DNA from 2 places in the Pseudomonas sp. 05T35 genome. Region 2 is predicted to be linked to the other one. Evidence: riboswitches for the same ligand, from Rfam matches in the RefSeq annotation. Region 2 holds a riboswitch; the other holds the start of a gene.
What was found. Region 2 has a riboswitch for manganese ahead of AC1DH9_RS18010 (TMEM165/GDT1 family protein). Riboswitches for the same ligand answer to the same signal wherever they lie in the genome.

Region 1: linked by a shared signal. The riboswitch ahead of AC1DH9_RS17225 (sodium:calcium antiporter) and the one ahead of AC1DH9_RS18010 (TMEM165/GDT1 family protein) in region 2 are both predicted to bind manganese.

What each region holds. Positions count from the first base shown of each region.
Region 1 is NZ_JBFTLU010000217.1:651-5,784, reverse strand. It holds gene AC1DH9_RS17230 (magnesium transporter) at 1-475, opposite strand, end outside; M-box (ykoK) riboswitch at 621-796, opposite strand; yybP-ykoY riboswitch at 1,170-1,330, shown strand; gene AC1DH9_RS17225 (sodium:calcium antiporter) at 1,364-2,356, shown strand; gene AC1DH9_RS17220 (LysR family transcriptional regulator) at 2,360-3,283, opposite strand; gene AC1DH9_RS17215 (ester cyclase) at 3,387-3,944, shown strand; gene AC1DH9_RS17210 (polysaccharide deacetylase family protein) at 3,958-4,995, shown strand; gene AC1DH9_RS17205 (cupin domain-containing protein) at 5,118-5,134, shown strand, end outside.
Region 2 is NZ_JBFTLU010000233.1:747-6,325, forward strand. It holds partial or broken gene AC1DH9_RS18000 (cache domain-containing protein) at 1-509, opposite strand, end outside; gene AC1DH9_RS18005 (M48 family metallopeptidase) at 786-1,604, shown strand; gene AC1DH9_RS18010 (TMEM165/GDT1 family protein) at 1,738-2,322, opposite strand; yybP-ykoY riboswitch at 2,411-2,534, opposite strand; gene AC1DH9_RS18015 (methyltransferase) at 2,574-3,572, opposite strand; gene AC1DH9_RS18020 (2-hydroxyacid dehydrogenase) at 3,606-4,571, opposite strand; gene AC1DH9_RS18025 (LysE family translocator) at 4,664-5,293, shown strand; partial or broken gene AC1DH9_RS18030 (AMP-binding protein) at 5,439-5,579, shown strand, end outside.

The DNA.
Region 1 (5,134 bases), on a different contig from region 2:
CGGCGAGAAACAGCAGCAGTAGCCACGGCAAGCGCTTTTTCCACAAACTCCACGGGCTGGTGCTGAGGTAGGGCGTTTCCAGCGGCAGGCTCGCGCCTTGGCGTTGAGCATCGTCGGTGCCTTCGTCCTGAATCAGCGTCGCGATTTCTTTTTCATACAGCACGCCCAATAGCCGGCCTTCGCTGACCACGGGAACGATGTCCACGCCTTTCTCGATCAGCTCGGGCGCGACATCGTGCCGGAGTTGATTCGGCGAAACCGAAAAGCGAATGGGCATCATCAGATCCCGAACGCAAAGGTCGGTGTTTTTCTCGGTGAGCAGTGTTTTCACCGACAGTTGGCCATGCAAAGCGCTGCGCGGGTCGGTGACAAAGATGTGGGCCGGAATATCATCGTCCGGCAGTTGCTTGAGCAGATGTTCCCTGGCCTGGTTGACCGTCATGTTGCCGGTCACGGTGATGAGCAGAGGGCTCATGTAAGACACCACCGTATCTTTGAGGCGGATGTCCTTGAAGGTGGAAGGGGTAGCGCTTGCCATTGACATTTGAGGTAGTCCCCATAGCTGTTTTGACCACAAACAGATCTCACACAGGGGCGTAAACCAGAGAAGAGAGTGCAGAAAGCGATCTCCACGTCTAGGTTTTGGCACTGTACAACGTATCCGGGCCACATTGGCCGGAAGTCACTTTGGGCTAAACCTTAATCCGATAGAGCCTGTCTTAACCTTGGGCGTCTCTCGACGTCGTCAGATCAGTGACCTGTGTTTGTACAGGAGCCTCGCCGAACGAGATACTGCAACATTAAATAAACCAGGACGGTACCGATCTGGAGTCGGGCAACGCCGGCGTGAGTTTGCAGTTGTTTAATTACCTCCTGAATAACAATTGCCATTAAAGGGTGTTTGATAACCCCCTGAAGGATCACTTCCTAAACAAGAATAAGAGGGATTGTTTTTGCTGTAACCCACTCAATGGATAATGTTCAGCGTTCATTCAGAAAGTGATAGTGAAGGTTTTTAAGACATAGTATGTTACAAATGTTTTTATCGAGCACTTAAAGTGCTGCCAGCTCTAGCTATATATGAATTTTCAGCAAAATAATGAGGTTCAGAGTTTGAAAACCCGCAACTAAGCCGTTGACGCATTAGTACCTGATCTTTAGGATCGCCGCTCCCTTGGGGAGTAGCCGCCTTCGTTTCCGGAAGGGGTCACGTCAACATACTTGGCTCGCAAGCCATGGCGTGACCGGTCATATGACTTGGCAAGACCATTGGTGAAGATACCTGTCTGTGGGTCGGACGCGGGTGTCTGAACCATTGGCTCTTGTGTCCGGCCCCTCAGGTTTCCTTATGCATTCAATGCCCATGACGTTTGCGTTGCTGTTGGGCTCCGCGGTTGTCATCTATCTGGCTTGTGAATACTTCGTTAATGGCATCGAGTGGGTCGGTCGCAAACTTGCGGTCGGGCAACAAGCCACGGGTTCCATTCTAGCGGCCTTTGGTACGGCATTACCGGAAAGTGTCATCACGTTTATTGCCGTTGTGTTTGGCGACACGCCAGAGCAGAAGTCCCTCGGCGTCGGTGCTGCACTTGGCGGACCTCTGGTCTTGGCGACGATCGCCTATGCGGTAGTCGGTGTAACACTCTTGCTGTGTCGTCAGCGCCTGGCGAATACCGAGGCCATCCGTCAGGACTTCAAGCGACTCAGCCGTGATCAAGGATGGTTCCTCGTAATCTTTGTGGCGAAGATCGCGCTCGGTCTTGTCGTGTTCGCCTACAAACCTTGGCTGGGTATTCTTTTCCTGGCGGCCTATGCAGCGTATTTCTGGAAGGAAATGCGCGGTGAGCAGGATGAAGAGGAGTATGAACTCGAGCCCCTGAAACTTGCGCCAGGCAAAGCGACTCCGTCGACCTCGGCGGCGGTGATTCAAACGCTTATTGCATTGGCGGTTATCTTTGCGGCCTCTCACTTCTTTGTCGGACAACTCGACGCTCTGGGCCCCATGCTGGGTATCCACCCTCAATTGCTGGCGCTGTTGCTCAGTCCGATTGCTACCGAACTGCCTGAAACGCTGAATGCGATCATTTGGGTTCGCCAGGGTAAACACCGACTGGCCTTGGCCAACATCAGTGGCGCCATGATGATTCAAGCCACAGTGCCCACTGCATTCGGGCTGTTCTTTACGCCTTGGGCGCTGGACACGTCGCTGGTTCTGGCGGCAATCATCACCCTGATAGGTGTGGGCATCATGTTCTTCGCTTTCCGAAAGGGCACCATCTCGCGCTGGCTATTGGCATCGATGGTGTTGCTGTACATCCTCTTTGCAGTTCTTTTGAAGGTTCTTGATCTGGCGTAGCTGTCAGCTCAAAAAGTCGTCCAGGTGGCTGGATTCTTCTGCAAAGCGCTCGACCAGAAAATCCAGAAGGGCACGTACGCGAGGCGCCATGTACCGGTTGCGTTGATACAGGGCATGTACCGGCGCCTCCGCAGTTCGCCACTCCGGCAACAGGATCTTCAAGCGTCCTGCTCGCAGGTCCGGGCCAATATCCCACAGCGATTTCATCGCAATGCCGTAACCGTGAACCGCCCATTCTCGGGCGACCGCGCCGTCATTCGTCTCGCGAGCGTTTGCAAGCGGGACCGTATAACTGTCGACTTTGCCATTGCGGGTGAAGCACCAGTCGTTCGCGGGCCCGGCAACAGAGTTGAGGACAATACAGTCGAAACACTCCAGATCCCGTGGGTGCTCGGGGACGCCATGCTTTGCAAGATACCGGGGCGATGCGCACAAAACGCGCCGGTTGGGTGCCAAGGGCCGGGCAATGAAGGAGCTGTCCGGCGGCACACCGAATCGGATGGCGAGATCGATATCGTCTTGCAGCAAATGCGACAGCGAATCCGACAGCACCAACGCGAACTTCACCTCGGGGTATTGGGTGTTGAACTGGTCAAGCCAGTTCTTCAGCACGTTGCGCCCGAAATCCGAGGTTGCGGAAATTCGCACCTTGCCCCCCACAATGCTTTTCCCGGCCTGTAGAAAGGCATGACCATCGTCGAGTGCCTGGAGCGCCTGCTGACAATAGGCCAAATACGCCTGCCCCTCATCCGTCAAGCGCAGGTGGCGTGTCGTGCGCTCGAACAGACGCGTATGCAACGCCGACTCGAGCTTGACGAGGCGCGCACTCGCGGCAGCGGGGGAGAGTCCGAGTTTGCGGCCAGCGGCCGACAAACCGCCCAGATTGGCTGCTTCGACAAACAGCCGGATGTCACCCAGGTAGTCCATGATATTTCGATATTTTTTGAAAGTTATTCAAATAGTACGCCAATTATCAAACTGACGAGACATACCCAGAATGGCGACATCAATCAACGTTTGGAGCATCCTGATGTCGCTTTTCCCTGTTGCACGCCTGACCCATGCACGTTGCTGGTTACTCTCTTCCCTGGTCGCCGTCGCGGTGAGCCCCGTCTTCGCCGCGACCGATCCGCTCGTCCAGCCCCGCACGGTGATCGTCGACCATAGTCTTGCGAAGGCGCAGGTCGACGCGCAGATCCTGGCCGCACGCCGTTATGGCACGTTCTGGACCACCGGCGACGAAGCGCTCGCCCGCGCCGCCCTGGCACCCGACTTCAAGGATTCGACACTGCCGCCAGGTCGCCCCCAAGGCATTACCGGACCGATCGCGGCATCGAAAACCATGCACGCGGCGATTCCTGATATCCAGTGCGAAGTGGAACAGATGATGGTGGTCGGCGACCGGGTCATCGCTCATTTGCGTTTCACCGGTCACTTTACCGGCCAGTTCAAGGGCGTCCAGGGCACAGGGCAGACGATCGACTTCATCGCGACGGACATCTACCGCGTCGTCGAGGGGCGTATCGCCGAGAACTGGCATCTCGAAGATAACCTGACCCTGCTGCAACAGCTCGGCATGGTGAAGTAAGGGGATCACGCTGATGGACATTGATCATGAATCCATTGCTGACGACTCCAGTACATTGGCACAAGTCAGTCGCCGGACATTTCTCAATCGCGCCGGAGCGGCAGCAGGTGTGCTTGCTGCAAGTGCGGTGCTCCCTGCCGTCGCAGTCGCGCAAGCCGAGGCATCCACGCCAAAGCTCACGGCTGCACCACGCCATGGTCAGTTCTGGCCGGACGGTATTCGGCTGGTCGTTTCCATTTCCATGCAATTCGAGGCGGGCGGACAGCCGTCCAAGGGGACGGACAGTCCTTTTCCCAAGGTAGATTTTCCGCCAGATATTCCAGCGGATCCTGCAGCCAACACATGGTTTGCCTATGGCTATCGCGAGGGCATCCCGCGCATGCTCGATCTGTGGGATCGCCACCAGGTCAAGGTGACTTCGCACATGATCGGCGAGGCCGCTCAGCGGCATCCAGAACTGGCAAAGGAAATCGTTGCGCGCGGCCATGAAGCAGCCGGACACGGCCCTCGCTGGAGTTCCCAGTATGCGATGAGCCGCGAGGAAGAGCAGCAGTTCCTCGTTCAGGCAGCCAGCATGGTCGAAGCCGTCACGGGGCAGCGGCCAATTGGCTACAACTGCAACTGGCTGCGGCGGGGTCCAAACACACTGTCGCTGCTGCAAGAGTTGGGCTACGTCTACCACATCGACGATCTGAGTCGTGATGAGCCGTTCATCGAACAGGTCAATGGCAAGGATTTCGTCGTGGTGCCGTACACGCTGCGCAACAACGACATCCTGCTGATCGAGGGCCGCAACTATTCACCGAGCCGGTTCCTGGAACAGATCAAGTTGGATTTCGATCAACTCTACGAAGAGGCCGGCACACGCCGCCGCATGATGTCGGTCAGCGCGCATGACCGCATCAGCGGCTCGCCACAGATGGTGAGGGTCTGGGACGAATTTCTACGTTACGCCAAAAGCCGTCCGGGGGTCGCGTTCATGCGTAAGGATGAGATTGCACGCTACGTCCTCAGCAGTCCGCTGACTCTGCGCGAAGCCGAAACACTATAAAAGTGTGCATCTGGTCGAAGCCGAGACCGTTATAGGGCCCCGTAGCGTTACGATAGTGTCCCGGTTAGCCTTTCAGGGTGTCTACTTACAGTCAGCCCTGTCTGTACAGAGAGGAGAACACGATGAGCAACGAACAAGT
Region 2 (5,579 bases):
TTGTCGACGCCCAGCGTGCCATTGTCGTTGCGGAACCACCACGGCAGGAAGCGCCCGGTGGTGGCGTCGATGCCGACGGTTTTACTGCCAATGTAGGCCGCGTCATTGTGATCCAGTGCGTTCGGTTCCCAGCCGATGTACGTGCCGAGAATCTTCGGATTCTTCGCGACGTTTTCCTTGATCAGGCTGATCAACTGTTCGCGGCTGAGGGTCAGCGCCGGTTTGCCGTCGGCATCCTGGGAGCCGATCAAGGCGTTGACCCGAACCAGCCCACCGGCGATCAGCAGGGGCGCTTCGAGTTCGCGCTGGATCTGGCTGACCTGGGTTTGCGCCAGTCCACGCAGGCGTTGTTCGATGACTTGCTCGAATTGCGCCTGGGTCCGCTGCTGGACCATTTCCTGGGTCCGTGCGCCGGAAAACAGTGCATACAGCACCAGCGCAGCCACCACGCTGAGCACAATGGCACCGGCAAGCGCGGCGACGGAAAACTGGATCGACTTGAATTTCATAAGGGCTCCGGACGCAGGAATGACGTCTGCCGGGTTGTATCGGCGCACGTGTGGCGGTCCATGAGCGGTTTTTTTGTCGATGGCTGTTTTTGATCAGTGCAGGTCGCATAGAGACAGGTGTCGGGCCCGTGTGCTTTCGGGGCAGCGATGTTTTATGAATTTATGGCGACGGTGAAAGGAAATGTATCGGTAAATGCCGCGCTATACGTCTGTTGTATCTGGCGCCGATACAATGCACCGCCTAGGATACGCGGCATGTTTTCAGGGAGTGTTTTCATGAGCAAGAGAGTGGTTTTGTGTGTGCTGGGTGCAAGTCTGCTGCTCAGTGGTTGCCAGTCGGTCAACACCACCAACGGCGGCGCGGTGGGTGTGGAACGCAAGCAGTACATGTTCAGCATGCTGTCGAGCGATGAGGTCAACCAGATGTATGCCCAGTCCTACCAAAAGACGGTGGGTGAGGCGAGCAACAAGGGTGTGCTGGACAAGAACAGCAGCGAGGCCAAACGGGTCCAGGCGATTGCCAATCGGCTGATCGCGCAGGCACCGGTCTTCCGGCCGGATTCGGCGCAGTGGCAGTGGGAAGTCAACTTGATCAAGAGTGATGAGCTCAACGCCAACTGTGGTCCTGGCGGCAAGATTATTTTCTACACCGGGCTGATCGACAGCCTGAAGCTGACCGACGATGAAATCGCTGCGGTCATGGGCCATGAAATCGCCCACGCCTTGCGTGAGCATGGTCGTGAAGCGATGTCCAAGGCCTATGGCATCGAAATGGCCAAGCAGGGCGCCGGTGCCTTGCTCGGGTTGGGGCAGGACACCCTGGCATTGGCCGACACTGTGGCCAACTACGGCATGACCTTGCCCAACAGCCGCGCCAATGAAAACGAAGCTGACCTGATCGGCCTGGAGCTGGCGGCCCGCGCCGGCTACAACCCGAACGCGGCGATCACCCTGTGGGACAAAATGAACAAGGCTTCCGAAAGTTCTCCACCAGAGTTCATGAGCACTCACCCGTCCTCCAGCAGCCGGGTTGAGTCGCTAAAGGCAGCGATTCCGAAAGTCATGCCGCTTTACCTGCAGGCCAAGAAGTCCTGATGGTTTTATATCGTCAGTAATGGCCTCATCGCGAGCAGGCTCGCTCCCACATTTGATCTCTGGTGTACACGGGACCAATGTGGGAGCGAGCCCGCTCGCGATAAACGATGACGCGGTCTACCGACCTACCACGTCAAATCCACCCGCTACTCTGCATCGCCTTGTACACCGCGACGATGGCCAGGATGAAGAACGCCGACGCTGCCAGGCGGCGGATCAGGGTCAGGGGCAGTTTGTCTGCGGCAAAATTACCCGCCAGCACCACTGGCACGTTGGCAATCAGCATGCCGAGCGTGGTGCCGATGACCACCAGCCACAGCTCCGGGTACTGGGCGGCAAGCATCACGGTGGCGATCTGGGTCTTGTCACCGATTTCAGCGAGGAAGAACGCAATCAGCGTGGTCAGGAACGGCCCGAATTTGCGCGCAGTGCTGGCTTCGTCCTCATCCATCTTGTCCGGCACCAGGGTCCACAGCGCGGTCGCGGTAAAGCTTGCGGCGAGGATCCAGTGCAGCGTCGCATCCGAGAAGAAACTCCCGAACCAGGCACCGACGGCACCTGCAGCCGCGTGGTTGGCCAGGGTTGCAGCGACGATACCGGCGATGATCGGCCAGGGTTTGCGAAAGCGGGCGGCGAGAATGAGCGCGAGCAATTGCGTCTTGTCGCCGATTTCGGCCAAGGCAACGACAGCGGTGGGAACGAGCAGAGAATCCAGCATCAGGGTTTTCCTAAGGGGCGGGTCGACACGGCTATGACACGTACAGCCTCCCCGCCCCGGGTAAGGTGTTCGTGTCATAGGTCTTGTCAAACCCTGCGATCCATCTGAGTGGACGCTTGGGTCGCATACGCCATGGTCTGAGGACCAAGTATGTTGACGTATGCCGGACGAGCATGGCGCTCGTGGGAGACTACTCCCCTAGGACGGAGCGGATTCTGCCTAGGCAAAATCCATTCGGCAAGCGCTAATTTCTAGCCGCGCTTGGCCCGGTAGATCCGGAAACCTTGCCCTTCGGCCTTGATCGCACACACACCGAGATGCTCCTCGATCAGCGGCTGATATTTCAGGAAGCTGTTAGCCACCAGGCGAAGTTCGCCGCCGTTTTTCAGATGCTTGGCTGCTTTTCGCAGCAGATTCTCCGTGGCGTGATAATCGGTGTGGACCCCGACATGAAACGGCGGATTGCTCAGAATCGCGCTCAAACCCATCGGCGCAGCGTCGATGCCATCGCCGGTCAGCACCTCTGCCTCCAGACCGTTGGCCGCCAATGTCAGGCGGCTGCTGGCGGCGGCGAACGCATCAACGTCGAGCAGGGTGACGGTGTTGTGTGGATAACGCCGTTTCACCGCCGCGCCCAACACGCCGGCACCACAACCGAAGTCGAGCAAGTGACCGCTTGGCAGTTTGTCGAGGTGTTCGAGCAGCAGCGCGCTGCCGCGATCCAGTCGACCGTGACTGAACACGCCCGGCAGGCTGATGACTTTCAGTGGGCCTTCAGCCAGCGGCAGTTCGTATTCCTGTGCCAGGCTTTCCAGCGATTTGGCCTCCGGCGCATTAGCCACAGTGACTTGCCAGAGCTGGCAGTGGCGTGCGCTGTCGAGCTTGCGCGGTTTGCCGAAGGGGTTCAGCTGTTTGGCCGCGCCTTCGATGCCGCTGCGTTTTTCACCCACCAGGTACAGCTCACGACCGGCCAGGCGCGAGGCGAGGGCGTTGAGGATGTAGTCGGTCAGGTCCTTGGATTTGGGCAGGAACACCACCGCCGTTTCAAACTCTCGGCTCGGGGCATTCACGCCAAAGTGGCTGCGCTCGGCAAAGCGTGCGTCCAGCGCCGCCTGGTCGCCTGCGTGCCAGCACCAGCCGTGAGCGTTGGGCAATTTGCCGAGCAAGTCATCGGCGGGCAAACCGGCCAACAGCAAATCGCCTTGAAACAATTCGGCCTGACGAAGCAGTACTTCACTGCGCGGATCCATACTCTGCTCCTTGAAAAAAAGTGCGGCAGTTTATCAACTGACGACCCGCCGCGCTGTACCGCTGAAGAAGCCTTGGGCGTTTTCGGCCAGTTGACCGACGATCCGTTGCCGCGCCTCGCGGCTGCCCCAGGCGTTGTGCGGGGTGACGATCAAGCGCGGGATGTCGGCAGCCAACAGCGGATTGCCGGCGGTGGGTGGCTCGACGCTCAAGACGTCGGTCGCCGCGCCGCCCAGATGCCCGTTGCGCAACGCATCGGCCAAGGCTTGTTCGTCGATCAGCCCACCGCGTGCGGTGTTGACCACAAAGGCGCCGGGTTTGAGCAGCGCCAGTTCGCGGGCACCGATGAAATTACGGGTATGTTCGTTGAGTGGGCAGTGCAGGGTCAGCGCGTCGATTTGCGGCAGCAGTTCATCCAGCGGCAAACGGTCGGCACGGGCCGGGCGTCCAGGCAGTTGGCCGAGCAACACGCGCATGCCAAAGGCTTCGGCCAGCCGCGCGACGGCACCACCCAATTCACCATGGCCGAGCAGGCCAAGGGTTTTGCCTTCGAGTTCGACGATCGGGAAATCCAGCAGGCAGAACTGTTTGGCCTGCTGCCAGCGACCTTCAGCGACGGCTTTCTGATAGTCGCTCAGGCGGGTGGCGAGGTTCAGCAACAGCATGATCGTGTGCTGCGCCACTGACGGCGTGCCGTAACCCTGGCAGTTGCTCACGGTAATCCCTTGGGCGCGGGCGACGGCCAGGTCGACATTGTTGGTGCCCGTGGCGGCGATCAGGATCAGCTTCAGTTCGGGGCAGGCCTTGAGGGTTTCGGCGTTCAGCAGGACTTTATTGCTGATCGCCACGCTGGCGCCTTTCAGCCGTTCGACGATGTTGTCAGGCGTGGTCAGCGAGCGCAGTTGCAAGTCATCGAAGCACTGCTGCAACCCACTGAGGTCCAGGTCGCCGAGGTCCAGTGAACTGTGGTCGAGGAATACGGCGCGGCGATTGTTCGTCATTAACTGTACCTTTTGCGCATGAGTCTGAAGGCGTAATCTGCCGAGCCTACCAGATGAAACAAGTCGTTACGCTTGGCCTAAAGGAGCCCCCCATGTACTGGACAGAGTTTTTGACCGTCGCCCTGATTCACCTGCTTGCCGTCGCAAGCCCGGGTCCGGACTTTGCCGTGGTGGTGCGTGAGGCCGTGACCCACGGTCGTCGCGCAGGGACCTGGACGGCGCTGGGTGTCGGCTCGGCGATTTTCCTGCACGTGGGCTACTCGTTGCTGGGTATCGGCCTGATCGTCTCGCAGTCGATCATGCTGTTCAACGCGCTGAAATGGCTGGCGGCCGCCTACTTGCTGTACATCGGCTTCAAGGCCCTGCGCGCGCAGCCTGCGAAACCTGCCACTGAAAACCTGCACAAGGAAGCCGGCGAGCGCACCGCCCGCGGCGCATTTACCTCAGGTTTCGTGACCAACGGCCTGAACCCTAAAGCCACGCTGTTTTTCCTGTCGCTGTTTACCGTGGTGATCAACCCGCACACACCGCTGGCGATTCAGGCCGGTTACGGCGTTTACCTGGCTGCGGCCACCGCAATCTGGTTCTGCCTGGTGGCGATGCTGTTCAGCCAGCAGCGCGTACGGGCCGGTTTTGCCCGCATGGGCCACTGGTTCGACCGTACGATGGGCGTGGTGCTGATCGCCATCGGCGTGAAGCTGGCCCTGACCGAGATGCATTGATCCACTCTCGGAAACAAATGCTGGCGCAAAGCCAGCATTTGTACGGCTCTGCAAATCATCCCTTTGGCTGATTTAGCTGGCGCTCCGGCTGACTAAAGTGCTTATCTTTTCAGTCACGACCGTGTAGTCAGATAAAGGGATGCTTATGTTGGAGACGCGCGTTATTCCGCCAGCCGAAGGCGCTTATCAATACCCGCTGTTGATCAAGCGGCTACTGATGTCCGGCAGCCGTTACGAGAAAACCCGCGAGATTGTCTACCGCGACCAGTTGCGCTACAGCTACCCG